3 regions of the Streptomyces sp. NPDC018964 genome follow, and region 1 is predicted to be linked to each of the others. Evidence: predicted binding sites of a transcription regulator. Region 1 holds the regulator's gene; each other region holds the start of a gene.
The links. The regulator HrcA, encoded in region 1, represses chaperone genes, less so after heat shock. The targets are predictions, from matches to a motif close to TTNGCACTCNGNNNNNCNGAGTGCNAA.
Positions count from the first base shown of each region.

Region 2: the regulator HrcA is predicted to act here: its motif matches at 3,553-3,579, upstream of groL (chaperonin GroEL).
Region 3: the regulator HrcA is predicted to act here: its motif matches at 7,352-7,378, upstream of groES (co-chaperone GroES).

Region 1 covers NZ_JBIRYZ010000002.1:559,665-569,115, forward strand. Annotated here, with positions in the region: gene hemW (radical SAM family heme chaperone HemW) at 1-952, shown strand, start outside; gene ACH5AO_RS05210 (Uma2 family endonuclease) at 1,054-1,632, shown strand; gene ACH5AO_RS05215 (DUF3097 domain-containing protein) at 1,610-2,422, opposite strand; gene ACH5AO_RS05220 (MBL fold metallo-hydrolase) at 2,457-3,191, opposite strand; gene hrcA (heat-inducible transcriptional repressor HrcA) at 3,361-4,377, shown strand; gene dnaJ (molecular chaperone DnaJ) at 4,377-5,513, shown strand; gene ACH5AO_RS05235 (nitronate monooxygenase) at 5,751-6,824, shown strand; gene ACH5AO_RS05240 (16S rRNA (uracil(1498)-N(3))-methyltransferase) at 6,821-7,561, shown strand; gene ACH5AO_RS05245 (hypothetical protein) at 8,052-8,564, shown strand; gene ACH5AO_RS05250 (S41 family peptidase) at 8,611-9,451, shown strand, end outside.
Region 2 covers NZ_JBIRYZ010000025.1:9,321-18,771, reverse strand. Annotated here, with positions in the region: gene ACH5AO_RS30410 (NADH:flavin oxidoreductase) at 51-1,181, opposite strand; gene ACH5AO_RS30405 (hypothetical protein) at 1,409-1,684, shown strand; gene groL (chaperonin GroEL) at 1,767-3,389, opposite strand; gene ACH5AO_RS30395 (cold-shock protein) at 3,773-3,976, opposite strand; gene ACH5AO_RS30390 (MoaD/ThiS family protein) at 4,406-4,681, opposite strand; gene thrC (threonine synthase) at 4,790-6,088, opposite strand; SAM riboswitch class I at 6,106-6,253, opposite strand; gene ACH5AO_RS30380 (glucosyl-3-phosphoglycerate synthase) at 6,394-7,338, shown strand; gene ACH5AO_RS30375 (trehalose-6-phosphate synthase) at 7,397-8,803, shown strand; gene otsB (trehalose-phosphatase) at 8,863-9,451, shown strand, end outside.
Region 3 covers NZ_JBIRYZ010000004.1:108,823-118,273, forward strand. Annotated here, with positions in the region: gene tsaD (tRNA (adenosine(37)-N6)-threonylcarbamoyltransferase complex transferase subunit TsaD) at 1-398, shown strand, start outside; gene ACH5AO_RS08255 (hypothetical protein) at 395-658, shown strand; gene ACH5AO_RS08260 (hypothetical protein) at 658-954, shown strand; gene ACH5AO_RS08265 (LacI family DNA-binding transcriptional regulator) at 1,103-2,155, shown strand; gene ACH5AO_RS08270 (LCP family protein) at 2,255-3,397, shown strand; gene ACH5AO_RS08275 (Uma2 family endonuclease) at 3,525-4,160, shown strand; gene ACH5AO_RS08280 (methyltransferase domain-containing protein) at 4,185-5,372, opposite strand; gene ACH5AO_RS08285 (polysaccharide deacetylase family protein) at 5,463-6,386, shown strand; gene ACH5AO_RS08290 (polysaccharide deacetylase family protein) at 6,383-7,222, shown strand; gene groES (co-chaperone GroES) at 7,525-7,833, shown strand; gene groL (chaperonin GroEL) at 7,983-9,451, shown strand, end outside.

The DNA of each region.
Region 1 (9,451 bases):
CTTCGTCGGCGGCGGTACGCCGACCCTGCTGGCCGCCGACGACCTCGTACGGATGCTGGGGGCGATCCGCGACGAGTTCGGGCTGGCGCCGGACGCCGAGGTGACCACGGAGGCCAACCCGGAGTCGGTCGACCCGGCCTACCTGGCGGCCCTGCGCGCGGGAGGCTTCAACCGGATCTCCTTCGGTATGCAGAGCGCCCGGCAGCACGTCCTGAAGGTCCTCGACCGCACCCACACCCCCGGCCGCCCCGAGGCCTGCGTCGCCGAGGCCCGCGCGGCCGGCTTCGAACACGTCAACCTCGACCTGATCTACGGCACCCCGGGGGAGTCCGACGACGACTGGCGGGCGTCCCTGGACGCGGCGATCGGCGCCGGTCCCGACCACGTCTCGGCGTACGCGCTGATCGTCGAGGAGGGCACCCAGCTCGCCCGCCGCATCCGCCGCGGCGAGGTCCCGATGACGGACGACGACGTCCACGCCGACCGCTACCTGATCGCCGAGGAGACGCTGTCCGCGGCGGGCTTCGACTGGTACGAGGTGTCCAACTGGGCCACCTCCGAGGCGGGCCGCTGCCTGCACAACGAGCTGTACTGGCGCGGCGCCGACTGGTGGGGCGCGGGCCCCGGCGCCCACTCCCACGTGGGCGGGGTGCGCTGGTGGAACGTCAAGCACCCGGGCGCCTACGCGGCGGCGCTCGCGGAGGGGCGGTCGCCGGGGGCGGGCCGCGAGATCCTGTCGGACGAGGACCGGCGGGTCGAGCGGATCCTGCTGGAGCTTCGGCTGCGGGAGGGCGTACCGCTGTCACTGCTGAAGGAGGACGGACGCGCGGCGTCCCGGCGGGCACTCGCGGACGGACTGCTCCAGCAGGGGCCGTACGAGGCGGGACGGGCCGCGCTGACCCTGCGCGGACGACTGCTCGCGGACGCCGTGGTCAGGGACCTGGTGGACTGATCACCCGGCGGAGTGAATCACTGCGGAACCCGGGTTCGGTCCCTAACCTGGTTCGTAGGCTGCCGCCGAAAAGGACGCGGCGGATGTGGAGGGCCACGGAGATGACCGCTGTGGACGAGCGTGGGATGACCAGGTTCTTCGAGGAGTTCGAGCCTCCCGAGGGCGTGAGGGTCGAGCTTCTCCGGGGGGAAATCGTGATGATGGCCAGCCCCGATCTTGTGCACAACATGATCGTGGAAGATGTCCTGGACCAGATCCCGCGCAAGCGCTGGGTCCGTCTCCAGACCCAGGACGTCGACATCATCGACGAGGCCAGCGAACCCGTGCCGGATCTGGTGGTTCTCCGGCGCGACGCCACACCCGAGTCGGGGCGCCTGCTGTCGTCCGAGCTGATCACGCTGGTGGTCGAGGTCGTGTCCAAAACCAGCGTCGTGCGCGACTACATCGTCAAGCGGTCGATCTACGCCGCCGGCAGGATTCCCGCGTACCTCATCATCGATCCGATCATGGCGCACTGCGTTCTGCTCACGCTGCCCGTCGGGGAGGGGGACGACGCCGACTACACGGCGCAGATGAAGCTCGACTTCGGTGATCGGCTGCCGCTCGACATGCTGGGCACCGGTCTGGACACCGGCGAGTTCGGCACCTTCCCGGGCGTCAAGCCCCACCGGTTTCCGTGACGAAATCGATCAGCTCCTCCACGCGGCCCAGGAGCTGCGGTTCCAGGTCCTTGTACGAGCGGACCGAGCCGAGGATCCGCTGCCACGCCTCGCCCGTGTTCGCCACGCGCCAGCCCAGCGCCGCGCACACCCCCGTCTTCCAGTCCTGACCGCGCGGCACCCGCGGCCACGCCTCGATGCCGACCGACGCCGGCTTCACCGCCTCCCAGACGTCGATGTACGGGTGGCCCACCACCAGCGCGTGCTCGCTCGTCACCGCCTCCGCGATCCGCCACTCCTTCGAGCCCGGCACCAGGTGGTCCACCAGGACGCCCAGTCGCGCGTCCGGGCCGGGGGAGAAGTCCTCGACGATCGACGGCAGGTCGTCGACGCCCTCCAGGTACTCGACGACCACCCCCTCGACGCGCAGGTCGTCGCCCCACACCTTCTCCACCAGCTCCGCGTCGTGCCGCCCCTCGACGTAGATGCGCCCCGCGCGGGCCACCCGCGCCCGCGCGCCGGCCACGGCGACGGAACCGGACGCCGTACGGGCGGGCCGCCGAGGACCGGCGGCCGGCCGCACCAGCGTCACCACGCGCCCCTCCAGCAGGAAGCCCCGCGGCTCCAGCGGGAACACCCGGTGCTTGCCGAAGCGGTCCTCCAGCGTCACCGTGTCCGCCTCGCAGCGGATCACCGCGCCGCAGAAGCCGGTGCCGGGCTCCTCCACCACCAGGCCCGGCTCGGCCGAGACCTCGGGGACCGGCTGCGGTTTCTTCCACGGAGGGGTCAGATCGGCGGAGTACTGGCGCATTCTGACGACGATACGAGGAATGCGCCCGCCGCGATCAGTCCGACACGCCGAAACGGGCCGCCAGGGCGTCACGCTGACGGCGTACGAACGCCGCGTCCACCACCGCGCCGTGGCCGGGGACGTACCGCGCGTCCTCGCCGCCCAGCTCCAGGAGCCGGTCCAGCGCGGCCGGCCAGCGGGACGGTACGGCGTCGGGGCCGGCCTGCGGTTCGCCCGACTCCTCGACCAGGTCCCCGCAGAACACCACCTCGGGGGAGCCGGGGACGAGGACCGCGAGGTCATGGGCGGTGTGGCCCGGGCCCACGTTCGCCAGCAGCACCTGCCGGTCGCCGGCCGGGCCGAGGTCGAGCGTCCACTCGCCGGACACCGCGTGCCGCGGCGGCACCAACGCCTCCACGGCCTCCTCGGCCACGCGCGCGTCCAGCCCGTGGCGCACCGCGTCCGCGCGCAGCTCCTCGAGCCCACGGCCCGTCAGCACCGTCTCCATGCCCACCGCGCCGAACACCTCCGCGTCCGCGAACACCGAAGCCCCGAGGACATGATCGAAATGGGGATGGGTGAGCGCGAGATGCGTCACACGACGGCCGGTGAGCGCCCACGCCTCCGCCCGCAACCGCGCGCCCTCGCCCGGGTCGGAACCCGCGTCGACGAGCAGCACGCCCTCCGCGCCCACGACGAGCCCCACCGTGCAGTCCCACCCGGGCAGCCGGCACCGCCCCACTCCGGCGGCCACTTGCTCCCATCCCGACTCTTCCCAAGTCACGGTCATACCGGGACGCTATCGGGGACGACGCCGCCCGGAGCGAGGGCGCGGGGACCGGCCTTGCCCGGGGCGTACCTCCCGGCCGTACACTGGGCGGGGAAGTCTGGCACTCGCGTACGAAGAGTGCCAGGCGGACAGGGAAGGTACCGCGCGGAAGGCTCTGGAGGTGTGCGCGATGCTCAGTGAACGCAGGCTTCAGGTGCTGCGCGCCATCGTCCAGGACTACGTGGGCACCGAGGAGCCCGTCGGCTCCAAGGCCCTCACCGAGCGGCACAACCTCGGCGTCTCCCCGGCCACCGTGCGCAACGACATGGCGGCCCTGGAGGACGAGGGCTTCATCGCCCAGCCGCACACCAGCGCCGGGCGCATCCCCACCGACAAGGGCTACCGCCTGTTCGTCGACAAGCTCGCCGGCGTCAAGCCCATGAGCCCGCCCGAGCGGCGGGCCATCCAGAACTTCCTCGACGGCGCCGTCGACCTCGACGACGTGGTGGCCAGGACCGTGCGGCTGCTCGCGCAGCTGACCCGGCAGGTCGCCGTCGTGCAGTACCCGTCGCTGACCCGCTCCACGGTGCGGCACGTGGAACTGCTCTCCCTCGCCCCCGCGCGGCTGATGCTGGTGCTGATCACGGACACCGGCCGGGTGGAGCAGCGCATGGTCGACTGCCCGGCGCCGTTCGGCGAGTCCTCCCTGGCGGACCTGCGGGCCCGCCTGAACAGCAGGGTCGCGGGCCGCCGGTTCACCGACGTGCCGAGCCTGGTGGAGGACCTCGCGGAGGCGTTCGAGGCCGAGGATCGCGGTACGGTCTCGACGGTGCTCTCCACCCTCCTGGAGACGCTCGTCGAGGAGAACGAGGAGCGGCTGATGATCGGCGGTACCGCCAATCTCACCCGCTTCGGACATGACTTCCCCCTCACGATCCGGCCCGTCCTGGAGGCGCTCGAGGAGCAGGTCGTGCTCCTCAAACTCCTCGGGGAGGCGGGGGATTCGGGCATGACCGTGCGCATCGGGCACGAGAACGCCTACGAGGGACTCAACTCCACGTCCGTCGTGTCGGTCGGCTACGGTTCGGGCGGCGAGGCGGTTGCCAAGCTCGGCGTGGTCGGACCGACCCGCATGGATTACCCGGGAACGATGGGAGCGGTACGCGCAGTGGCACGGTACGTCGGACAGATCCTGGCGGAGTCGTAGTGGCCACGGACTACTACGCCGTACTCGGCGTGCGCCGCGACGCCTCGCAGGAGGAGATCAAGAAGGCCTTCCGGCGGCTCGCCCGCGAGCTGCACCCGGACGTCAATCCTGATCCCAAGACGCAGGAGCGGTTCAAGGAGATCAACGCCGCCTACGAGGTGCTGTCGGACCCGCAGAAGAAGCAGGTCTACGACCTCGGCGGCGACCCCCTCTCGCAGACCGGCGGCGGTGGCGCGGGCGGTTTCGGGGCCGGTGGCTTCGGCAACTTCTCCGACATCATGGACGCGTTCTTCGGCACGGCGTCGCAGCGCGGGCCGCGCTCGCGCACCCGCCGGGGCCAGGACGCGATGATCCGCATCGACGTCGAGCTCGACGAGGCCGCGTTCGGCACGACCAAGGACATCCAGGTCGACACGGCCGTCGTCTGCACGACGTGCAGCGGCGAGGGCGCCGCCCCGGGCACCAGCGCGCAGACCTGTGACATGTGCCGGGGCCGCGGTGAGGTCTCGCAGGTCACGCGGTCCTTCCTGGGCCAGGTCATGACCTCCCGCCCCTGTCCGCAGTGCCAGGGCTTCGGCACCGTCGTCCCCACCCCGTGCCCGGAGTGCGCGGGCGACGGCCGGATCCGTTCCCGGCGCACCCTCACGGTCAAGATCCCGGCCGGTGTGGACAACGGCACCCGGATCCAGCTGGCCGGCGAGGGCGAGGTCGGGCCCGGTGGCGGTCCCGCCGGTGACCTGTACGTGGAGATCCACGAGCTGCCGCACGCGCAGTTCCAGCGGCGCGGCGACGACCTGCACTGCACGGTCACCCTCCCGATGACGGCGGCGGCCCTCGGCACCAAGGTGCCGCTGGAGACGCTGGACGGCATGGAGGAGGTCGACATCCGGCCCGGCACCCAGTCCGGCCAGTCGATCCCGCTGCACGGCCGGGGCGTCACGCACCTGCGCGGCGGGGGCAGAGGCGACCTCATCGTCCACGTCGAGGTCCAGACCCCGACCAAGCTCGACCCGGAACAGGAACGCCTGCTCCGCGAACTGGCCAAGCTCCGCGGGGAGGAACGGCCCACGGGGCAGTTCCAGCCCGGACAGCAGGGGTTGTTCTCGCGGTTGAAGGACGCCTTCAACGGGCGCTGAGTCGGTCGGTGCCGGGTGGGCGGTGGCTTGTTGCCGGGGGTCCGGGGGTGGTCCCCCGGGCTGGCACGGTCAGCCCGGACAGCAGGGGCTGTTCTCGCGGTTGAAGGACGCCTTCGACGGGCGTCGAGGTGCATGTCCGGCGGGGTGACGTCCCTGGCGCCGCCCCGTCGAAAAGTGGCTTGTGCCAAGGGGAAGGGCCGATTCGGCGTTGCCCGGAGGACGTGACAACATGCCGTCATGTCCTCCGTACTGACCGATATCTGCCCGCACCCGATCGTGCAGGCACCCATGGCGGGCGGTGTCGCCGTGCCGCAGCTCGCCGCGGCCGTGTCCGAGGCGGGCGGGCTCGGTTTCCTGGCCGCCGGGTACAAGACCGCGGACGGGATGTACCAGGAGATCAAGCAGCTGCGGGGACTGACCTCCCGCCCCTTCGGCGTCAACCTCTTCCTGCCGCAGCCGGAGACGGCCGACCCGGCCGCCGTCGACGTCTACGCCCACCAGCTGGCCGGTGAGGCCTCCTGGTACGAGACCGCGCTCGGCGACCCCGACAGCGGCCGCGACGACGGCTACGACGCCAAGCTCGCCGTGCTGCTGGACAACCCGGTGCCGGTGGTGTCGTTCCACTTCGGTGTGCCGGCCCGCGAGGTCCTGGACTCCCTGCGCCGCGTCGGCACGCTCACGCTGGTCACCGCCACGACCGCGGAGGAGGCCCGGGCCGTGGAACGGGCCGGCGCCGACGCGGTGATCGCGCAGGGCGTGGAGGCCGGCGGCCACCAGGGCACCCACCGCGACGTCCCGGAGGCGGACGGCTCCGGCGTCGGACTGCTCTCCCTCCTCGCCCAGGTCCGGGAGTCCGTCGGCATCCCGGTCGTCGCCGCCGGCGGCATCATGCGCGGCGGCCAGATCGCCGCGGTCCTCGCGGCCGGTGCCGACGCCGCCCAGCTCGGCACGGCCTTCGTCGCCACCCACGAGTCCGGCGCGCACGCCCTGCACAAGCAGGCCCTCACCAACCCCCTGTACGTCCGCACCGAGCTGACCCGCGCCTTCTCCGGCCGCCCGGCCCGCGCCCTGGTCAACCGCTTCCTGCGCGAGCACGGCCGGTACGCGCCCGCCGCCTACCCGGACGTCCACCACCTCACCGCACCCCTGCGCAAGGCCGCCACCAAGGCCGGCGACGCGCAGGGCCTGGCGCTGTGGGCGGGGCAGGGCCACCGGATGGCCCGCGAGCTGCCCGCCGGACGGCTGGTGGAGGTGCTGGCCGCCGAACTGGCCGCCGCCCGGACGGCGTTGTCGGCGGGAGGCGCCCGATGACCGCGCCGGTGTTCGTCGTCGACCACTTCGACACGGACGGCTCCGGCCGCTACGTGCTCGACGGACCCGAGGGACGGCACGCCGTCTCCGTGAAGCGGCTGCGGGCCGGCGAGGACGTCGTCCTCACCGACGGCGCGGGCCGCTGGGCGGACTGCGTGGTGCTCGGCACCGAGGGCAAGGACCGCCTGATCGTCCGGCTGGAGCCGGTGGCCGAGGAGCCCCCGGAGGAACCCCGGATCACCGTCGTCCAGGCCCTGCCCAAGGGCGACCGGGGCGAGGTGGCCGTGGAGACGATGACCGAGGTCGGCGTCGACGCGATCGTGCCGTGGGCGGCGTCCCGCTGCATCACGCAGTGGAAGGGCGAGCGGGGGCTGAAGTCCCTCGCCAAGTGGCGGGCGACCGCCCGTGAGGCGGGCAAGCAGTCCCGCCGGGTGCGTTTCCCCGAGGTCGCGGACGCGGCGACGACCCGGCGGGTTGCCTCACTTCTGGCCGATGCCGACTTCGCCGCCGTCCTCCACGAGAGCGGCACCGAACCCCTCGCGAGCGCCGCACTTCCCGCCTCCGGCGAGATCGTGCTGGTCGTCGGGCCCGAAGGGGGCATCTCCCCCGACGAGTTGGAGCTCTTCGCGCAGGCCGGCGCCAAGCCCTACCGCCTGGGCCGCAGCGTCCTGCGCACCTCCACCGCCGGCACCGCGGCGACGGCCGTACTCCTGGCCCGTACCGGCCGCTGGTCCTGACGGCCCCGGTCGGCCGTCCGCCGCACGGCGGGCGGCGGCCTCCGGGAACAGCTCCCAGCCGTCCAGCTCCGCGGGCCCGGTGAACAGCCCGCGCCGGACGGCCTCGTCGACGAAGGCCCGAACGACACCGGGCTCGTGCAGGTTGAGCGCCGCGCCCCCGCCGACGGCCACGGCACCCGAAGGCAGGAACCCGTCGGGGACGAAGCGCCCCTCACCGCCCCGGAACACCAGACGGACCGTCGCCGTCGTCCCCTCCCGGGTCAGGGAGAGCACCTCCGAACAGGGTCCCCCGGTCCGGTGCCGATGACGCACCGACCACAGGTAGGTGACCATTTCACCCGCGGTGTTCCCGTCCACGACGAGCTTTCTGACCCGGCGTCCACTGCGCACCGGACCAGGGTAGTGCGAGTGGCCGTATGCGCCCTACCGTCCCGCCCGCGACGGTGGCAGGCTGCCGTGCATGGGGGCGTTGAACAGGATTCCGCGCGTGATGCGCGCATGGCGGCGGCAGGCACTCGCCGCCGGCTTCGCCGTGGCCGCCGTGGCGGGGGTCACCGCGTGCGAGGGCGGCGGACTCAGCTCCGCGGCCGTCGCGTTCACGACCGACGAGACCGTGACCGAGGAACTCAACCGGCAGAAGGCCGGCGTGCGCTGGCTCAGCTGCAACGCGTCCTTCGGGGACGAGGACCGCTCACCGTCCGCGGACGAGGACACCGTCGCCTCCGTCGACTGCCAGGGCGAGACGCGGGACGGCAAGGAGATCACCGTCACCGGGAGGGTCACCCACGCCGTCAACGGCGCCTGCGTCCGCGGGAACATCACCGCGAAGGTCGGCGGGAAGCAGGTGTTCCGGGTCGACGGCCTGGGCGACTGCGACGCCACCAGCCCGCCGCGCGTGGGCGACCCCACGCACCGCGGCCCGAACCCCACCGTCACCGTGACCGTCACGACGACCGTGTGGTGCGAGCAGTACCCGTCGTGTCGCCCTGTCGAGGGCAAGTGATCGGAACCCCTGTCCAGGACCGCCCGCGCCTGCATAGGGTGACCGGGTGACACAGCCCGCATCGGTCGCATCCGCCGCTTATCTCCGGTTTCCGCATCTGCACGGCGAGTTGGTCGCCTTCACCGCCGAGGACGACGTGTGGCTCGCCCCGCTCGACGGTGGCCGGGCCTGGCGGGTCAGCGCCGACAACGTACCCGTGAGCCGGCCCCGCGTCTCGCCCGACGGCACCACCGTCGCCTGGACCTCCACCCGCGACGGCGCCCCCGAGGTGTACGTCGCGCCCGTCGAGGGCGGCCCCGCCAGACGCCTGACTTACTGGGGCAGTCCCACCACCCGGACGCGCGGCTGGACGGCGGACGGCAGAGTCCTGGTGACCAGCGCCCACGACCAGGCCGCCTCGTGCCGCACCTGGGCCCGTGCCGTGCCCCTGGACGGCGGCCCCGCCACCACCCTGCCCCACGGCCCCGTCGGCGACGTCGCCGAGGGACCGCACACCGTGCTGCTGTCCGCGCCGATGGGCCTCGAGGCCGCCCGGTGGAAGCGCTACCGGGGCGGTACGGCGGGCAAGCTGTGGATCGACCGCGAGGGCGACGGCGAGTTCGTACGGCTGCACGAGGACCTCGACGGGAACATCGAGTGCCCGCTGTGGGTGGGGACGGGGGTCCCCGCGCTCGAGCGAAGCCGAGAGGGAGGGAGGATCGCGTTCCTCTCCGACCACGAGGGCACCGGCGCCCTGTACTCCTCCCTCGCCGACGGCTCCGACCTGCGCAGGCACACTCCCCTCGAGGGCTTCTACGCCCGCCACGCCGCCGGCGACGGCACCCGTGTCGTCTACTCCAGCGCCGGCGAACTGTGGCTCCTCGACGACCTCGACGGGGCGGAGCCGC
Region 2 (9,451 bases), on a different contig from region 1:
GCCGGGGGACGCCGCACCACATCACCGCCGGCCGGGCCGGCCGGCTCGGCTCAGCTCAGCGTCTGCAGGGACGCCGCCTCGTACGGCGTCAGCTCGTCGAAGCGGCCGGCCAGCACCTTGGCCGCCCACTGCGGGTCCTGGAGCAGCGCGCGGCCCACGGCGACGAGGTCGAACTCGTCCCGCTCCATCCGGTCGAGCAGGTTGTCGATGCTGCCGAGTTCGGCGCCCTGCCCCTGGAAGGCGTTGAGGAACTCGCCGTTCAGGCCGACCGAGCCGACCGTGATGGCGGGCTTCCCGGTCAGCTTCTTCGTCCAGCCGGCCAGGTTGAGGTCGGAGTCGTCGAACTCCGGGAGCCAGTAGCGGCGCGTGGACGCGTGGAAGGCGTCGACGCCGGCCTCGGCGAGCGGGGCGAGGATCGCCTCCAGCTCCTGGGGCGTCTCGGCGAGCCGGGCGTCGTAGGCGTCCTGCTTCCACTGCGAATAACGGAAGATCACCGGGAACTCGGGCGAGACGGCGTCGCGCACCGCCGCCACGACCTCCGCCGCGAACCGGGCACGGGCCACCGGGTCGCCGCCGTAGGCGTCGGTGCGGCGGTTGGTGCCGGACCACAGGAACTGGTCGATGAGGTAGCCGTGGGCGCCGTGCAGCTCCACGCCGTCGAAGCCGATGCGCTCGGCGTCGGCGGCGGCCCGCGCGAACGCGCCGACGACGTCGTCGATGTCGGCCTGCGTCATCGCCTTGCCCTTGCCCTCGGTGCCGTCCGTGCGCACCCCGGACGGACCGATCGCCGGGGCGTCCGGGTACGGCTCCTGGCCCTGCTCGCGGACCATGCCGATGTGCCAGAGCTGCGGCACGATCGTGCCGCCCGCCGCGTGCACCGCCTCGGCGACCTTCGCCCAGCCCGCGAGCTGCTCCTCCCCGTGGAACCGCGGCACCCGGTCGCTCAGCCCGGCCGACTCGTGGCCGACGTACGTGCCCTCGGTGACGATCAGGCCGACACCGGCCGCGGCGCGGCGGGAGTAGTACGACACCACGTCCTCCCCGGGAACACCGCCCGGCGAGAACATCCTGGTCATCGGCGCCATGGCGATGCGGTTGGGGACGGTCAGGCCGTTGATCGTGGTGGGCCGGGAGAGAATCGCGGCCGCTCGGGCGGCCGTGTCCGGGGAGGTGACGGTCACGTGGGGGCTCCTCTGCGTCGAATACCGGTCGGTATATGTGCGTGCATCAAATGCACGTTCAGCGGAACCGGGAAGTGAGAGGAGGCATTCCCGTCGGAGCCCCGATGTGACCCCGGTCACGGAACTCCGTGCCGCGCACCGGGACGCGGTCACCCGGTGAGGACACGCCTGCCGCGCTTCGGCCTGTATGCGGACGGGGAAGGGCCGGCGCGCTCGCCGACGGAGCCGTGGCGGCCCGCGGTGCCCGGCTCGTCGGGCGGACCGTCCTGCGCACCCTGCCGGAGAGTGGGATGACGACCGCCGACCTCTACGACCACCTGACGGACCGGTGGGCCCGGGAGCACCCGGGCGGAAGCGGCGGCGCGCGGGAGCCGGTCGAGCCGCGGGTCCGCCCGGTGTGCTCGCCGCGGACCTGGCGGGCGGTCCGCAAGGCGGTGCCGCGGGGCCTGTGCCCGCAGGGCACGGCACCGCACGTCTGCCGCGTGCCGTGGTGCGCCGCCTGAGACGCCCGAGGGCGGCACCCCCTGTCGGAACAGGGGGTGCCGCCCTCGGCCGTACGACGGACGGATCCGATCCTCGGGAGGATCAGAAGTCCATGTCACCGCCCGGCATGCCGCCGCCGGCCGGGGCCGCGGCCTTCTCCGGCTTGTCGGCGATGACGGCCTCGGTGGTGAGGAACAGCGCGGCGATGGAGGCGGCGTTCTGCAGGGCGGAACGGGTCACCTTCGCCGGGTCGATGATGCCTTCCTTGACCAGGTCGACGTACTCGCCGGTCGCGGCGTTCAGGCCGTGGCCCGGGGTCAGGTTGCGCACCTTCTCCACCACGACGCCGCCCTCGAGGCCGGCGTTGACGGCGATCTGCTTCAGCGGGGCCTCGAGCGCCAGCTTGACGGCGGCGGCACCGGTGGCCTCGTCGCCCTCGAGCTCCAGCTTCTCGAAGACCTGGGAGGCCTGCAGCAGGGCCACGCCACCACCGGCGACGATGCCCTCCTCGACGGCGGCCTTCGCGTTGCGGACGGCGTCCTCGATGCGGTGCTTGCGCTCCTTGAGCTCCACCTCGGTGGCGGCACCGGCCTTGATGACCGCGACACCGCCGGCGAGCTTCGCCAGGCGCTCCTGCAGCTTCTCGCGGTCGTAGTCCGAGTCGCTGTTCTCGATCTCGGCGCGGATCTGGTTCACGCGGCCCTGGACCTGGTCGGCCGAGCCCGAACCGTCGACGATGGTGGTCTCGTCCTTGGTGATGACCACCTTGCGGGCCTTGCCCAGCAGGTCGAGGGTGGCGTTCTCCAGCTTGAGGCCGACCTCCTCGGAGATGACCTCGCCGCCCGTGAGGATGGCGATGTCGCCGAGCATGGCCTTGCGGCGGTCGCCGAAGCCCGGGGCCTTGACGGCGACGGACTTGAAGGTGCCGCGGATCTTGTTGACGACCAGGGTCGACAGGGCCTCGCCCTCGACGTCCTCGGCGATGATCAGCAGCGGCTTGCCCGACTGCATGACCTTCTCCAGGAGCGGGAGCAGGTCCTTGACGTTGGAGATCTTGGAGTTCGCGATCAGGATGTACGGGTCGTCGAGGACGGCCTCCATACGCTCCATGTCGGTGGCGAAGTACGCCGAGATGTAGCCCTTGTCGAAGCGCATGCCCTCGGTGAGCTCGAGCTCCAGACCGAAGGTCTGGGACTCCTCGACGGTGATGACGCCTTCCTTGCCGACCTTGTCCATCGCCTCGGCGATGAGCTCGCCGATCTGGGTGTCGGCGGCGGAGATGGAGGCCGTGGAGGCGATCTGCTCCTTGGTCTCGACGTCCTTCGCCTGCTCGAGCAGGGCGCCGGAGACGGCCTCGACGGCCTTCTCGATGCCGCGCTTCAGAGCCATCGGGTTGGCGCCGGCGGCCACGTTGCGCAGGCCCTCGCGCACCAGGGCCTGGGCGAGGACGGTCGCGGTGGTCGTACCGTCACCGGCGACGTCGTCCGTCTTCTTGGCGACTTCCTTGACCAGCTCGGCGCCGATCTTCTCGTACGGGTCCTCGAGCTCGATCTCCTTGGCGATGGAGACACCATCGTTGGTGATCGTGGGGGCGCCCCACTTCTTCTCGAGGACGACGTTGCGGCCCTTGGGGCCGAGCGTCACCTTGACGGCGTCCGCGAGCTGGTTCATGCCGCGCTCGAGGCCGCGCCGCGCCTCCTCGTCGAACGCGATGATCTTGGCCATGTGAAGTGGTCCCTCCAGGACTGGGGGTGATTCCTTCGGACCGCGCCCGCGCCCGCGACGGACGGCTCGCCGGCCCCGTGGTTCCTTGCCCCACACGGCCCGCGGGCCTCACCGACCCGGTCCTTCGTTGTCACTCTCACCTTCAGAGTGCTAACGCCAATGATTAGCACTCGACCCACCCGAGTGCAAGGCGCGCCCGCGAAGCGGGCTCGTCGAGGGGTGGCGGCCGGGTGACGGGTGGGCGCAAGCGCCCATGGGGCGCACACGGGGCGCTCAGCCGCACGCGAACGTCGCCGCGCACCCCCCTGGGCACGGCGAAGGGCCCGCACCCCTGGGGGTGCGGGCCCTTCGTCGGCAGAAGATGCGTGCGGCTGATGGCGCGTTCAGGCGCTGAGACGAACCATGTCGGCCTGCGGGCCCTTCTGACCCTGCGAGATCTCGAACTCGACCCGCTGGCCTTCTTCGAGGGTGCGGTAGCCGTCCATCTGGATCGCGCTGTAGTGGACGAAAACATCCGCACCACCGTCGACCGCGATGAAGCCGTACCCCTTCTCCGCGTTGAACCACTTGACGGTGCCCTGAGCCATGCCTAACTCCCCTATTACTGGCCCTTGCACGGATCCGCACTTCGCGGATCCGGGTCAGACCTCACCCCCCAATGGTTGGGGGCGTGCGCCGGAACGCGTCGACCGCGGCTGAATGTATCTGTCCAACTGCCGTCTGCAACAGGTCAGTCGGACGAGAAATCTTGGCGGCGCCGGTCCGGAATGTGGTGAGAATTCACCCGATTCCAGGGCAAGTCGGGCCGCACAAAGGGCGCAAATGGCGCGAAAGGGCCGACACTTTGGCTGCATTCAGTCGGACCCGCGGCAGGAAATCAGTGTTTCCGGTCGATGGACCGGGAGCGCGTTCCCCAACTCTACCGCGCTCAATCCCATGGAATTGCCCCCTCCGCTTCTCTCACGGAGGGGGCAATGACCCGGACACCGGGTAACCGTCATTACCGAAGGTAATGATCAGCCTCCGGCCACCGCCGGGATGATCGACACGCCGGCCCCGTCCGGGGTGGCCGTCTCGAGCCCCTGCTCGAACCGCACGTCGTCGTCGTTGACGTACACGTTCACGAACCGCCGCAGCTTGCCCTGGTCGTCCAGCACCCGGGCGGCGATCCCGGCGTGGTTCTTCTCCAGGTCCGAGATGACCTCGCCGAGGGTCGCGCCCTCGGCGGCGACCTCGGCCTGCCCACCGGTGTAGGTGCGCAGGATGGTGGGGATACGGACAGTCACGCTCACTTCGAAACCTCCGGAAGGGACAGCACCCTGGGGGCGCGGGACGGTGTGTGACATGCGGCTGCCGCCGCGCGGGCACGGCCGGCCACAACGGACCCGCGGACGAACGACTCAGACAAGCCCGGCCTCACGGAACGACTCCAGACTGGGACGGATCGTCGCGGTCAGCCCGGTGCCGGCCACCGCGTCCAGCGTCTTCAGACCGTCCCCGGTGTTGAGCACGACCGTGGTCAGGGACGGGTCGAGCGCCCCGCTCTCCAGCAGCTTCTTCGTCACGCCGACCGTGACACCCCCCGCGGTCTCCGCGAAGATCCCCTCGCTCCGGGCGAGCAGCTTGATCGCGTCGACGATCTGCCCGTCCGTGACGTCCTCCACCGCCCCGCCCGTCCGACGGGCGATGTCCAGCACGTACGGCCCGTCCGCAGGGTTCCCGATCGCCAGCGACTTGGCGATCGTGTCCGGCTTCTGCGGGCGGACGACGTCGTGCCCCGCCTTGTACGCGGTGGACACCGGCGAGCACCCCTCGGCCTGCGCGCCGAAGATCTTGTACGGCCTGTCCTCGACCAGACCGAGCTCGATCAGCTCCCGCAACCCCTTGTCGATCTTCGTGAGCTGCGAGCCGGAGGCGATCGGGATCACGATCTGGTCCGGGAGCCGCCAGCCGAGCTGCTCGCAGATCTCGTACGCGAGGGTCTTGGACCCCTCCGCGTAGTACGGCCGCAGGTTGACGTTGACGAAGCCCCAGCCCTCGCCGGCCGGGTCGCCGATCAGCTCGGAACAGAAACGGTTCACGTCGTCGTAGTTGCCCTCGATGCCGACGAGCTCACCGCCGTAGACGGCGGCCATGACGACCTTGCCCTGCTCCAGGTCGTGCGGGATGAACACGCAGGACCGGAAGCCCGCCCGGGCCGCGGCGGCGCCCACCGCGCCGGCGAGGTTGCCGGTGGAGGAGCAGGAGAGGGTGGTGAAGCCGAAGGCGCGGGCGGCCTCGATGGCCTGGGCGACGACACGGTCCTTGAAGGAGTGCGTCGGGTTGCCGGAGTCGTCCTTGACGAACAGCTTGCCGGCGTCGACGCCCAGCTCACGCGCCAGGTTGTCGGCCTGGACGAGCTTGGTCCAGCCGGGGTTCAGGTTCGGCTTGGCCGCCACGTCCGCCGGGACGGGCAGCAGCGGCGCGTAGCGCCAGATGTTCGCGGGTCCCGCCTCGATCCGCTTGCGGAGCTCCTCGGCGTCGTGGGCCGAGAAGTCGTACGCGATCTCCAGCGGGCCGAAACACTCCTCGCAGGCGAAGACGGGGCCGAGGGGGACCCGGTGTCCGCATTCGCGGCAGGAGAGCGCGGCGGCGGGGCCCAGGTCGACGGAGTTCGCGGCGGCGGAATCGGTGGTGCTTGCAACGGTCTGCACAGCCATGGAGGCGAGGCCCTTTCTCCTCATCTTCCTCACGACGCACCTCGCCGTGAGACGGATTTGGCACCTTCCCTAGCCGGGAGCCTCGCCACGTCCGTGTGACAAGAACCGACTGGAGGGTTGCCGGGGCTTCATCGGGCCGTATCCCTCTGCCCCTCTGGATGAGCGGTGTTCAGTTGTCTTCCGCGCGGTGACCCCGGCATGCGGTGGTCATCGGCGTTGTTCAAGACTGTAACCGAAGGCCTGCATGGTTGAGATAGTCGTCCGAACCGCGAGATGGATCACAGGCCAGTGAGGAGTCCGGGACCGTGCTGGAAGAAGTCGAGCGCTGGCTGACCGACCGGTCCTGGTCGGTGGCCGACCGCCCGCTCCACCGGATGCTGGCGGCGAAGCGCGCGACGGGGCAGACGGTGAGCGTGGTGCTGCCCGCGCTCGACGAGGAGGCGACGGTCGGCGACATCGTGTCGGCGATCCGGCACGACCTGGTGCTCCAGGTCCCGCTGGTCGACGAGGTGGTGGTGGTCGACTCCGGTTCGACCGACCGCACGGCCGAGGTGGCGGCGGCCGCGGGCGCGCGCGTGGTGCACCGGGACGCGATCCTGCCCCGGATACCGGCGGTCCCCGGCAAGGGCGAGGTGCTGTGGCGCTCCCTGCTCGTCACCCGCGGCGACATCGTGTGCTTCGTCGACGCGGACCTGCGGGAGTTCTCCTCCGACTTCGTCTCCGGCATCGTCGGCCCGCTGCTCACCGAGCCGGACGTGCAGCTGGTCAAGGCCATGTACGACCGCCCCCTCGGCTCGGCGGCCGGTCAGGGCGGCCGGGTCACGGAGCTGATGGCCCGCCCGCTGCTGAACATGCACTGGCCCCGGCTCGCCGGCTTCGTCCAGCCGCTCGGCGGCGAGTACGCGGCCCGCCGGAGCCTGCTGGAACAGCTCCCGTTCCCGGTCGGGTACGGCGTCGAGCTCGGCATGCTGGTCGACGCCCTGCACCTGGCCGGCCTGGACGCCCTCGCCCAGGTCGACGTCGGCGTGCGTATCCACCGCCACCAGGACGGCCAGGCCCTCGGCCGGATGGCCGCCGCCATCTACCGCACCGCCCAGCTCCGCCTGGCCCGCGGCCATCTGATCCGCCCGTCCCTCACCCAGTTCGAGCGCACCGGCGACACCTTCGAACCCCGTACGTACTCCGTCGACACCGAGGAACGGCCCCCGATGGCGGAGATCGCGGAGTACCGGGCGCGGAGGGTGGCCTGACCCGTATACGGCCGATCACGCGCGTTTGAGGTCTCCGGGGCCGGGCTAGGTGACATCCATGGCTGTCACGCAGGCTGCTCAGGGTGCTCAGGTGCTGGTCGCGTCGAATCGCGGACCCGTCTCGTACACGGTGGAGGACGACGGTTCGCTGCGGACCGGGCGGGGCGGCGGCGGGCTGGTGTCCGGGCTGTCGGCGATCGGGCCGGACGCCGGGGCGCTGTGGGTGTGCTCGGCGCTGTCCGACGGCGACCGCGAGGCGGTGCGGCGCGGGGTCGGCGAGGACGGCGTGCGCATGCTGGACGTCCCGGCGGACGTGCACGCCGACGCGTACAACGGGATCGCCAACTCGGTGCTCTGGTTCGTGCACCACATGCTGTACCAGACGCCGCTGGAGCCGGTCTTCGACGCGGAGTTCCGCCGGCGGTGGGCGTCGTACGAGGCCTACAACCGGGCGTTCGCCGAGGCGCTGGCCGAGGAGGCGGCGCCGGGCGCGGCGGTCCTCGTCCAGGACTACCACCTCACCCTCGTCCCCGGGATGCTCCGCGAGCTCCGCCCCGACCTGCGCATCGCGCACTTCTCGCACACGCCGTGGGCGCCGCCGGAGTACTTCGCGCTGCTGCCCGACGACATCGCGCGGCAGGTACTGCGCGGCATGCTCGGCGCCGACCGGCTCGGCTTCCTCACCCGCCGCTGGGCGGACGCGTTCACCGCGTGCTGCGAACGCTTCGCGGACGGCCTCGGGGAGACGCGCGTCGGCGTGCACGGCCTGGGCGCCGACGCGGACTTCCTGCGCGCCCGCTCCCACGAGGCGGACGTCGAGGAGCGGATCACCGCGCTGCGGGAGGAGATCGGCGCGGGGCGCCGGACGATCGTCCGGGTCGACCGGACCGAGCTGTCGAAGAACATCGTGCGCGGACTGCTGGCGTACCGGCAGCTCCTGGACGACCACCCCGAGTGGCGCGAGCGCGTGGTGCACGTCGCGTTCGCCTACCCCTCCCGGCAGGACCTCGCCGTCTACCGCGACTACACCGCCGAGGTGCGGCGGGTCGCCGAGGAGATCAACGAGCGGTACGGCACCCCGGGCTGGCGGCCGGTCGTCCTGCACGTCGAGGACGACTTCGCGCGCTCGCTGGCCGCGTACCGGCTGGCGGACGTGGCGCTGGTCAACCCGATCCGTGACGGCATGAACCTGGTCGCCAAGGAGGTCCCGGTCGTCTCCGACGCGGGCTGCGCGCTGGTGCTGTCGCGGGAGGCGGGCGCCCACGAGGAGCTGGGCGAGGACGCGCTCACGGTCAACCCGTACGACGTCGTCGGGACCGCCGGCGCCCTGCACGAGGCCCTGACGATGGGCCCGGACGAACGCGCCGAGCGCACCAAGCGCCTGGCCGCGGCGGCGACCGCGCTGCCCCCGGCGCGGTGGTTCCTGGAGCAGCTGGAGGCGCTGCGGGAGGGGACGCCCGGCTGACAGGAGGTATGGCCGGTCACACAGGCGTGTGCGGGGGCGGGCGTGGATAGGTTGGACGTATGGCCAGCCATACGGATTCCACGGACCCGAACGCCACGCCGACGCCCGCCACGCAGGCCGGGCGGGAAGGGCTGGACGCGCTTCTCTCCCGGCCGGGGAAGGCACTGATCGGGCTCGACTTCGACGGGACGCTCGCGCCGATCGTGGCCGACCCCGAACAGGCCCGCGCGCACCCCGACGCGGTGGGCGCGCTCGCCGCGCTCGCCCCGAAGGTGGCGGCGGTCGCCGTCGTCACGGGCCGGCCGGCCGGTGTCGCGGTCCGGAACGGGGACTTCGCGGGCGTCCCCGGCCTGGAGCACCTCGTCGTTCTCGGCCACTACGGCGCCGAGCGCTGGGACGCCGTCACCGGCACGGTCACCGCGCCCGCCCCGCCCCCCGGTGTCGCCGCCGCCCGCGCGGAACTGCCGGGGCTGCTCGACCGGGTCGGCGCGTGGCGGGGCACGTGGATCGAGGAGAAGGGCGGCCGGGCGGTGGCGGTCCACACCCGCCGGGCCACCGATCCGCAGGCCGCGTTCGAGGCCCTGCGCGAGCCGCTCACCGGCCTCGCCACCCGGCACGGCCTCGTCGTCGAGCCCGGCCGCATGGTCC
Region 3 (9,451 bases), on a different contig from region 1:
CGGGGGAGGAGGTGCCGGTGCGTGACGTGTCGGCGTCCTTCCAGGAGGCGGTCGTGGACGTGCTCACCCGCAAGGCCGTACGGGCCTGCAAGGACGAGGGCGTCGACCACCTGATGATCGGCGGCGGCGTGGCCGCCAACTCCCGGCTGCGGGCCCTGGCCGAGGAGCGCTGCGAGGCGGCCGGCATCCGGCTGCGCGTGCCGCGCCCCAAGCTGTGCACGGACAACGGCGCGATGGTGGCCGCGCTGGGCGCGGAGATGGTCGCCCGGAACCGCCCGGCGTCGGACTGGGACCTGTCGGCCGACTCCTCGCTGCCGGTGACGGACCCGCACGTGCCGGGCGCCGCCCACACGCACGACCACGTGCACGAGACCGCCAAGGACAACCTGTACTCATGACGGTCGCGCTGATGTGGGAGGCCCGGGCGGTGTCCGGCCGGGGCGCGGACCTGGTGGCCTGGGCCGAGGAACACGCGCGGGAGCTCGCCCGCCGCCCCCTGCGCCGCGAGACCTTCCGCGCCCCGCAGGACCGCGTCCTGGTCATCACCTGGTGGGACGCCCCGTACGACGCCGACCTCCCCGAACTCCCGGAGCCGGACGGCGACCTGACCGCCCGTCCGGTGCACCGCTGGCGATTCGAGTCGCTCGGCGACGTCTGATGATCAACACACAGGTGCGTTCGGAGACCGGCGCCATCGTGGCGCGCGGGTCCTGCGGACTGGACTGGACGACCGCGCTTCAGCACGTGGACGAGGACAGGTTCCCGTTTCTGGGCAGCCTGCTGCCGTGCGCGGACGCCATGTTCAACTCGCGTCAGACGAGGAGGCTGCGCGAGGAGATCGCCGACCGGTCCGTCCGGGAGCTCCTCGGGGAGGACGCGGTGGCGGAGATCGAGCGGCTGTGTCTGCGGGTGGAGAGCGGGTCGCATCTGTATCTGTGGTTCCTGGGCGACTGAACCGGCGCTCCGGCCGCCGGGGTCGGCCCCGGTGGCCCGCGTGCGGACGATTCTCGCCGAATGTTTCGGATTGAATATCGAATATTCCGGGAATCCATGACCCCCGGAGGGGTTCGTCGAAAGGACCCGCAGGGTTACGATCGCCGCCATGACTTCCCCGCAGCCCGCTGAAACCCGGACGCAAGGGCGGAGCGCCCGGACGGCGACCCTCGCCGAGATCGCCCGCGAGGCCGGCGTCTCCGCCCCGACTGTTTCGAAGGTCCTCAACGGTCGTGCCGACGTCGCCCCCGCCACCCGCAGCCGGGTCGAGGGGCTGCTGCGCGCCCACGGCTACCGGCGCCGGCGCGCCGAGGCCACCCGCTCGCCCCTGATCGACCTGGTCTTCCACGAACTGGAGAGCGCCTGGGCGATGGAGGTCATCCGGGGCGTGGAGAACGTGGCCCGGGACGCGGGCCTGAGCGTCGTCCTCTCCGAGAGCGCGGGCCGGCTCACGCCCGGACGCACCTGGGCCGACCAGGTCGCCGCGCGCCGCCCGCACGGCGTCATCCTCGTGCTGTCCGGCCTCGACGAGTCCGGGCGGGCCCTGCTGACCAGCCGCTCCATCCCGTTCGTGGTGATGGACCCGGCCGGTGACCCGGGTACCGACGTGCCCTCCATCGGCGCGACCAACTGGCAGGGCGGGCTCGCCGCGACCCGGCACCTGGTCGAACTGGGGCACACCCGGATCGGCGCGATCAGCGGACCCACGCGGATGATGTGCAGCCGGGCCCGCGTCGACGGCTACCGGGCCGCCCTGGAGACCGCCGGGCTGCCGGTCGACCCCCAGCTGATCGTGACCGGGGACTTCCACCACGAGGCCGGCTACCGGCAGGGCCTCGCCCTGCTGCGCCGCGAGGACCGGCCCACCGCGGTCTTCGCCGGCAACGACCTCCAGGCCCTCGGACTGTACGAGGCCGCGCGCGAGTTGGGGCTGCGGATCCCGGAGGACCTGAGCGTGGTCGGGTTCGACGACCTGCCGGTGGCCCGCTGGGTGGGGCCGCCGCTGACGACCGTGCGGCAGCCGCTGACGGAGATGGCGGAGGCGGCGGCCAAGCTGGTCCTCGATCTGGGCGGGAACGAGGACCCGGCGGCGGCGACCCGGGTGGAGCTGGCGACGAGCCTGGTGGTGCGGAGCAGTACGGCGGCGCCGACGGGGGCGTGAGCCGCTCCGAAAGTTTCGGACCGCCGGACGCCGGGCCGGAAGTCTGAGAATTTCACAAGAAAGCCGACCGGGGATCGCCGCTCGTCATAATTCGGACTTATGTTCTCGCTCGTGAGGGGACATGAGAAGAGCGGCGGAACCGGGGACGGCGGAACCGGGAGCGACGGGGCCGGGGACCGCGGGGCCGGTGACGAGGGCGCGGGTCTCGCCGGCATACGGACGGGCCGGCGGGCGAAGGCGCTGAAGATCACGGGGCTGGCGCTGGCGGGCCTGCTGGTCCTGGGCGCCGGGGCCGCCGGCTGGGTGTACTGGCAGCTCAACGACAACATCACCGGCGTCGACATCGACAACGCCCTGGGCGACGACCGCCCCGCCAGGGCTGCGGTCACCCCGTCCTCGTCCCCGGGTGCGTCCGCCACGGCCCCGCCCCTGCCGACCGGGTCCCTGAACATCCTCGTCCTCGGCTCCGACTCCCGCAGCGGCGAGGAGAACCAGGCGCTCGGCGGCGGCGACAGCGGCGGCGCCCGCTCCGACACCGCCATGGTCGTCCACCTCGACGCCGGCCGGAGTGCCGCGACGGTGGTCAGCATCCCCCGCGACACCCTCGTCGACCGGCCCTCCTGCCCGCTGGAGGACGGGGAGTCGACCAGCCCGGCCTCCGGGGTCATGTTCAACACCGCGTACGAGGTGGGCGGTCCGGTGTGCGCGGTGAAGACCGTCGAGTCGCTCACGGACGTCCGTATGGACCACTACATCGAGATCGACTTCTCCGGCTTCGCCCGCCTCGTCGACGCGCTCGGCGGGGTCACCGTCACCACCGAGGAGGACATCGACGACGACCGCAGCCACCTCACCCTGGACGCCGGCACCCACCACCTCGACGGCACGGACGCCCTCGCCCTGGCCCGCACCCGGTACGACATCGGCGACGGCAGCGACCTCGGCCGCATAGGGCTCCAGCACCAGCTGGTGAAGGCGCTGCTGGAGCAGGTCGCGGAGGAGGACTTGCTGACCAGCCCCACCCGGCTGTACCGGCTCGCCGACACCGTCACCGGCAGCCTCACCACCGACACCGGCCTGGACTCGCTGGGCGAACTGACGCGCCTCGCCCAGAGTCTGCGGGACCTCCCGTCCGACGGCGTCACGACCCTCACCATGCCGGTCGTCCCGGCCCCCTGGGACCGCAACCGCGTGGTGGCGGACGAGCCGGAGGCGGGGGAGCTGTGGGCGTCGCTGAGATGAGGTGATCACTCGTTCGGCTGATCGACGCCGCTCCCGGCACGCCGCGAACCCCGAACTCGTAGCGTCACCGTGTCGCTTGTGCCGCAGTGGCGCCCGCGCCCACACTTGAAGGAGGAGGTGCTTCTCGATGACCGCTCTCGCAGAAGAGGTGGCCCCGGTGATGGTGGACAAGCCCGTTTCCGAGGAGGGTTCCGATCTGGACGAGGTCCTGTGGCAGGCGTGGAAGGCCATGGATCTCCCCGAGGGCTACCGGGCCGAGATCATCGAAGGGGCCATCGAGGTGTCGCCTACCGGTCGCCGTCGTCACACCGTGCTCATCGGCCGTCTCCGCAGAGCGCTGGACGCGCATTTGGCAGGCAGCGGCTACGCAGCACACCACGACGGTAACGTCATCCACCGTCAGAAAGCCTGGATCCCCGACCTCTTCGTGGCCCCGCTCGACCTCGACGAGATCCCGGACGAGGACGGTCTCGGCGTCGCCGCCGCCGGAGTGGAGACGGTCGTCGAGGTCGCCTCGCCGGGCCACCGGAACCTCCAGCGCGACCGCGTCCGCAAGCGCCGCGAGTACGCGCGGGCCGGGATCCCGGTGTACGTGATCGTCGACGACTTCGACGACGAGGGGGCGGTGCTCGTCCTGACCTCGCCCGACCCGAAGAAGGGCAAGTACGCGGACGAGCACCGGGTCCCCTACGGCACCGACGCGGTGATCCCCGAGGGACCGGCCAAGGGTTTCGCGATCGGCAAGGCGATCGTCGCGTCCTGAGGCGGACCGGTTCGGTCCGGTGCCTCAGCGCACCGGGTGCCCCAGCAGCATCGTCGGGGCGCCGGTGACGCGGGTCAGGAAGACCGTGACGGACGCGGTGCCGTGCGGTTTGGGCAGGGCCTTGCGGCGCAGTTCCTCCGGCTCGACGGCCGAGCCGCGCTTCTTGACGGTCAGGACGCCGACCTCGCGCTCGCGCAGCAGCGCCTTCAGCTTCTTGACGTTGAACGGGAGCCGGTCGGTGATCTCGTAGGCGGTGGCGTACGGGGTGCGGTGCGCCTCGTCGGCGGTGACGTAGGCGATGGTCGGGTCGATCAGGCCACCGTTCACCTCCTCGGCCACTTCGGCGACCAGGTGGGCGCGGATGACGGCGCCGTCCGGCTCGTACAAGTACCGCCCCACCGGCCGTACTTCGGGGTCGGGGAGCATGGTCGACGGGGTCGCGTGGAGGGTGGCTCCGGCGGGCAGCAGCGTGGCCCGCCGCGCACCCGGCGTGACGTCCCGGCCGAACCACAGCACGGCCTCCTTCACGTCCCCGCCGTCCGAGACCCACTCGGCCGTCGCGGCCTCGGGGATCGCCTCGTGCGGAATGCCGGGCGCGATCTTCAGCAGGCCGACCGGTGCCCCGAGCGCGGCGGAGACGGCCCAGGACAGGGGAGGGGAGTAGGCCTCCGGGTCGAAGATCCGGCCGCGTTTGGAGGAACGCCGGGCGGGGTCGACGAACACGGCGTCGTACCCGGCCGTGTCGACCTCCGTCACATCGGCCTCGCGCACCTCGATCAGGCCGGCCAGACCGAGCGCGTCGGCGTTGGCGCGGGCCGCCTCGCAGGTCAGCGGGTCGCGGTCGACGGCAAGGACCCGGATCCCGGCGCGGGCGAACGCGATCGCGTCGCCGCCGATCCCGCAGCACAGATCGGCGACGGACCGCACTCCGATTGCCCGGAGGCGTTCGGCCCGGTACGCCGCCACGCTCGCCCGGGTCGACTGTTCCACCCCGTTCGGCGTGAAGAACATCCGCCGGGCGTCCTCCGCCCCGAACTTCGCCACCGCGCGCTGCCGCAGCCGCGCCTGGCCGAGCGCGGCCGACACCAGGCCGGCGGGGTGCTCGCGGCGCAGACGGGTGGCGACGGCGAGTTCGTGCGCCGGGTCGGTGTCGCGGACCTCGTCGAGGAGGGCGCGGCCTTCGGGGGTGAGGAGGGGGGCGAGGTCGTTCACGGCCTCATTGTGGGCCAGTCGGTGGACCGTGTGCCTCCGGCCGCGGTGTCGGGCCGGCTCCGGAGCGGACGGCTGCGAGGATCCGGCACCATGCGAGCAGTAGGACAAAAAGATAAAAAGCGGCCGTTCGGTGGTGTGCGGATCGGCCTCGCGGTACTCGCTCTCGCCTCCATCGCCTCGGGCTGCGGACCGGACGGCAGCGCTCCGGCCGAACCGGCGGGCGGCCAGCAGCCCTTGAAGGCGCCCCCGGCCCGCGCGCTCGACGCCTACGCCACCCGGCTGCGCGCGGCGCACGCCGCGCGGGTCGCCGCCGCGAAACGCTGGGGACTGAGGAAGGTGCCCCTGACCGCCCCGCCGCCCCCGGCGAGGAAACCCAGGATCACCACCCGCGACGGCTTCGAGGTCGACGGTCACCGGCGGCTGGAACTCCCCCCGGTCTTCACCACCGTCCCCACCGACGAGAGGATCCTCTTCCTCACCATCGACGACGGCGCCGAGAAGGACCCGGCGTTCCTGCGGATGATGAGCGAGCTGAAGGTCCCGTACAGCGCCTTCCTCAGCGACTACCTCGTCAAGGAGGACTACGGCTACTTCAAGGAGATGCGGGGCCGGGGCGTCGGCCTGCACAACCACACCCTCCACCACCCCTACCTGCCCGCCCTGTCCTACGCCCGCCAGAAGCGCGAGATCTGCGGCATGCAGGAGGTCGTCGAGGAGCGGTACGGCGAGCGCCCCGTCCTCTTCCGCCCGCCCTACGGCAACTACGACAAGGCCACCCTGCGCGCCGCGAAGGCCTGCGGGATCACCCACGTCCCCCTCTGGAACGAGGAGGTCTTCGCCGACCGCTGGGAGTACCGCGAGTGGGACCGCGACCTGCACCCCGGCGACATCGTCCTCAGCCACTTCCGGGGCCGCGAGGACTGGAAGGGCACGATGCCGGACATGATCCGCCGCTTCCTGGACAAGGTCACGGCGGAGGGGTACGCGGTGGCACGCCTGGAGGACTACCTGTGAGGGCCGGCCTCCTGGCGGGCGCCCTCGCCCTGCTGGCCGCGGTCGCCGGATGCGGTCCGTCGGGCGGGGCGGGGGCCGGGACGGGGAACGGGCCGGGGGGCGGTGCGGGCCGGCCGCCCGGAGCCGGACCGGCACCGGGGACCGGCGCCCTCCCGCCCGTCGTCGACCGCGTCCCGGCCCGTGACGGGGTCGTCTTCCTCACCTACGACGACGGCGCCGAACGCGACCCCCGCTTCGTCGACCTGGTGCGCGAGCGCCGCCTCCCCGTCAGCCTGTTCCTCACGGACACGGTGGCCGGCCCCGGATACGCGCACTTCGCCCGCCTGCGCTCGGTCGGCGCGAGCCTGCAGAACCACACCCTCGACCACCCCGCCCTGCGCGGTCTGCCGTACGCCGGCCAGCGCGCCGAGATCTGCGGCCAGCAGCGCAAGCTCACGTCCCGCTTCGGCGTCCGCCCCCGCCTCTTCCGCCCGCCCTACGGCACGTACGACACCACCACCCTGCGCGCCGCCGCCGACTGCGGCATCGCGGCGGTGGTGCTGTGGCGGGTCACCCTGGAACCCGACGGCCACCTCACCTACACCGACGGCCCCCACCACCTGACCCCCGGCGACATCATCGCCGTACCGTCGGGCGAGGCCCCGCCCCTGTCACTGACGGAACGAACGACACGACTGCTGGGGAAGCTGGAGGAACGGGGACTGAAGGTGGGCAGACTGGAGGACCACATCAGCCGCATCGGCCCACCGACGGCCCCTGGCGAGCACCGCTCACCTCTCAGCTCACCGACGGTTCCCGGCGAGCACCGCTCACCTTCCAGCCCGTCCGGCGTTTGAGGACGAGGCCCGTTCAGGGCCGAAGGGGGGTCTGGGGGCACAGCCCCCCAGGGGACGCTCACCACAACACGGGCAAGCTCCACACCCCGGTGTGAACAACGCCCCCACCCCCCGACGCGCCGCAGGCAATTGGCACTCCGCTTGACCGAGTGCTAATCGCAGTCATAGTCTCAGGTCTGGCACTCCCCCCTGGAGAGTGCCAAACACGCGACGGGCAGGTCCGGCACCCGCGACGACGGATCCACCTGGTCGCCACCTCAGACAGTTAACCCCGTGAGATCTCCGAAGGGGGAGGTCGGATCGTGACGACCGCCAGCTCCAAGGTTGCCATCAAGCCGCTCGAGGACCGCATCGTGGTCCAGCCGCTCGACGCCGAGCAGACCACGGCTTCGGGCCTGGTCATTCCGGACACCGCGAAGGAGAAGCCCCAGGAGGGCGTCGTCCTGGCCATCGGTCCGGGCCGCTTCGAGGACGGCAAGCGCGTCGAGCTCGACGTGAAGGTCGGCGACGTCGTTCTGTACAGCAAGTACGGCGGCACCGAGGTCAAGTACAACGGCGAGGAGTACCTCGTCCTCTCGGCCCGCGACGTCCTCGCGATCGTCGAGAAGTAAGGGAGATCCGGGGGTCACCCCGGACGACCCGACCTCGTAGCAAGCACTTTTGCTCGAACCACTGCGCCCCTGGCCCCAGCCTCCGACAAGGACCCGGGCGCCCGGGGCGCAGTGATTTCACCCAGAATTCCGAGAGGGCTCCCGCTGCCATGGCGAAGATCCTGAAGTTCGACGAGGACGCCCGTCGCGCCCTCGAGCGCGGCGTCAACAAGCTTGCCGACACGGTGAAGGTGACGATCGGTCCCAAGGGCCGCAACGTCGTCATCGACAAGAAGTTCGGCGCCCCCACCATCACCAACGACGGTGTCACGATCGCCCGCGAGGTCGAGATCGAGGACCCGTACGAGAACCTCGGCGCGCAGCTGGTGAAGGAGGTGGCGACCAAGACCAACGACATCGCGGGTGACGGTACGACCACCGCCACCGTGCTGGCCCAGGCGCTGGTCCGCGAGGGCCTGAAGAACGTCGCCGCGGGTGCCTCCCCGGCGCTGCTGAAGAAGGGCATCGACGCGGCCGTCGCCGCGGTCTCCGAGGACCTGCTCGCCTCGGCCCGCCCGATCGACGAGAAGTCCGACATCGCCGCCGTCGCCGCGCTGTCCGCCCAGGACCAGCAGGTCGGCGAGCTCATCGCCGAGGCGATGGACAAGGTCGGCAAGGACGGTGTCATCACCGTCGAGGAGTCCAACACCTTCGGTCTGGAGCTGGACTTCACCGAGGGCATGGCCTTCGACAAGGGCTACCTGTCGCCGTACTTCGTGACGGACCAGGAGCGCATGGAGGCCGTCCTCGACGACCCGTACATCCTGATCACCCAGGGCAAGATCTCCTCCATCGCGGAGCTGCTGCCGCTGCTGGAGAAGGTCATCCAGGCCAACGCCTCCAAGCCGCTGCTGATCATCGCCGAGGACGTCGAGGGCGAGGCCCTGTCGACCCTGGTCGTCAACAAGATCCGCGGCACCTTCAACGCGGTCGCCGTCAAGGCCCCCGGCTTCGGTGACCGCCGCAAGGCGATGCTGCAGGACATGGCCGTCCTCACGGGCGCCACGGTCGTCTCCGAGGAGGTCGGCCTCAAGCTCGACCAGGTCGGCCTGGACGTGCTCGGTTCCGCCCGCCGCGTCACCGTCACCAAGGACGACACCACGGTCGTCGACGGTGCCGGGAACAAGGAGGACGTGCAGGGCCGCGTCGGCCAGATCAAGGCCGAGATCGAGACCACCGACTCCGACTGGGACCGCGAGAAGCTCCAGGAGCGCCTCGCGAAGCTCGCCGGCGGCGTGTGCGTCATCAAGGTCGGCGCCGCCACCGAGGTGGAGCTGAAGGAGAAGAAGCACCGTCTGGAGGACGCCATCTCCGCGACCCGCGCCGCGGTCGAGGAGGGCATCGTCTCCGGTGGTGGCTCCGCGCTGGTCCACGCCGTCAAGGTCCTCGAGGGCAACCTCGACAAGACCGGCGACGAGGCCACCGGTGTCTCCGTGGTCCGCAAGGCCGCCGTCGAGCCGCTGCGCTGGATCGCCGAGAACGCCGGCCTCGAGGGCTACGTCATCGTCTCCAAGGTCGCCGAGCTCGAGAAGGGCAACGGCTACAACGCCGCCACCGGCGAGTACGGCGACCTGGTCAA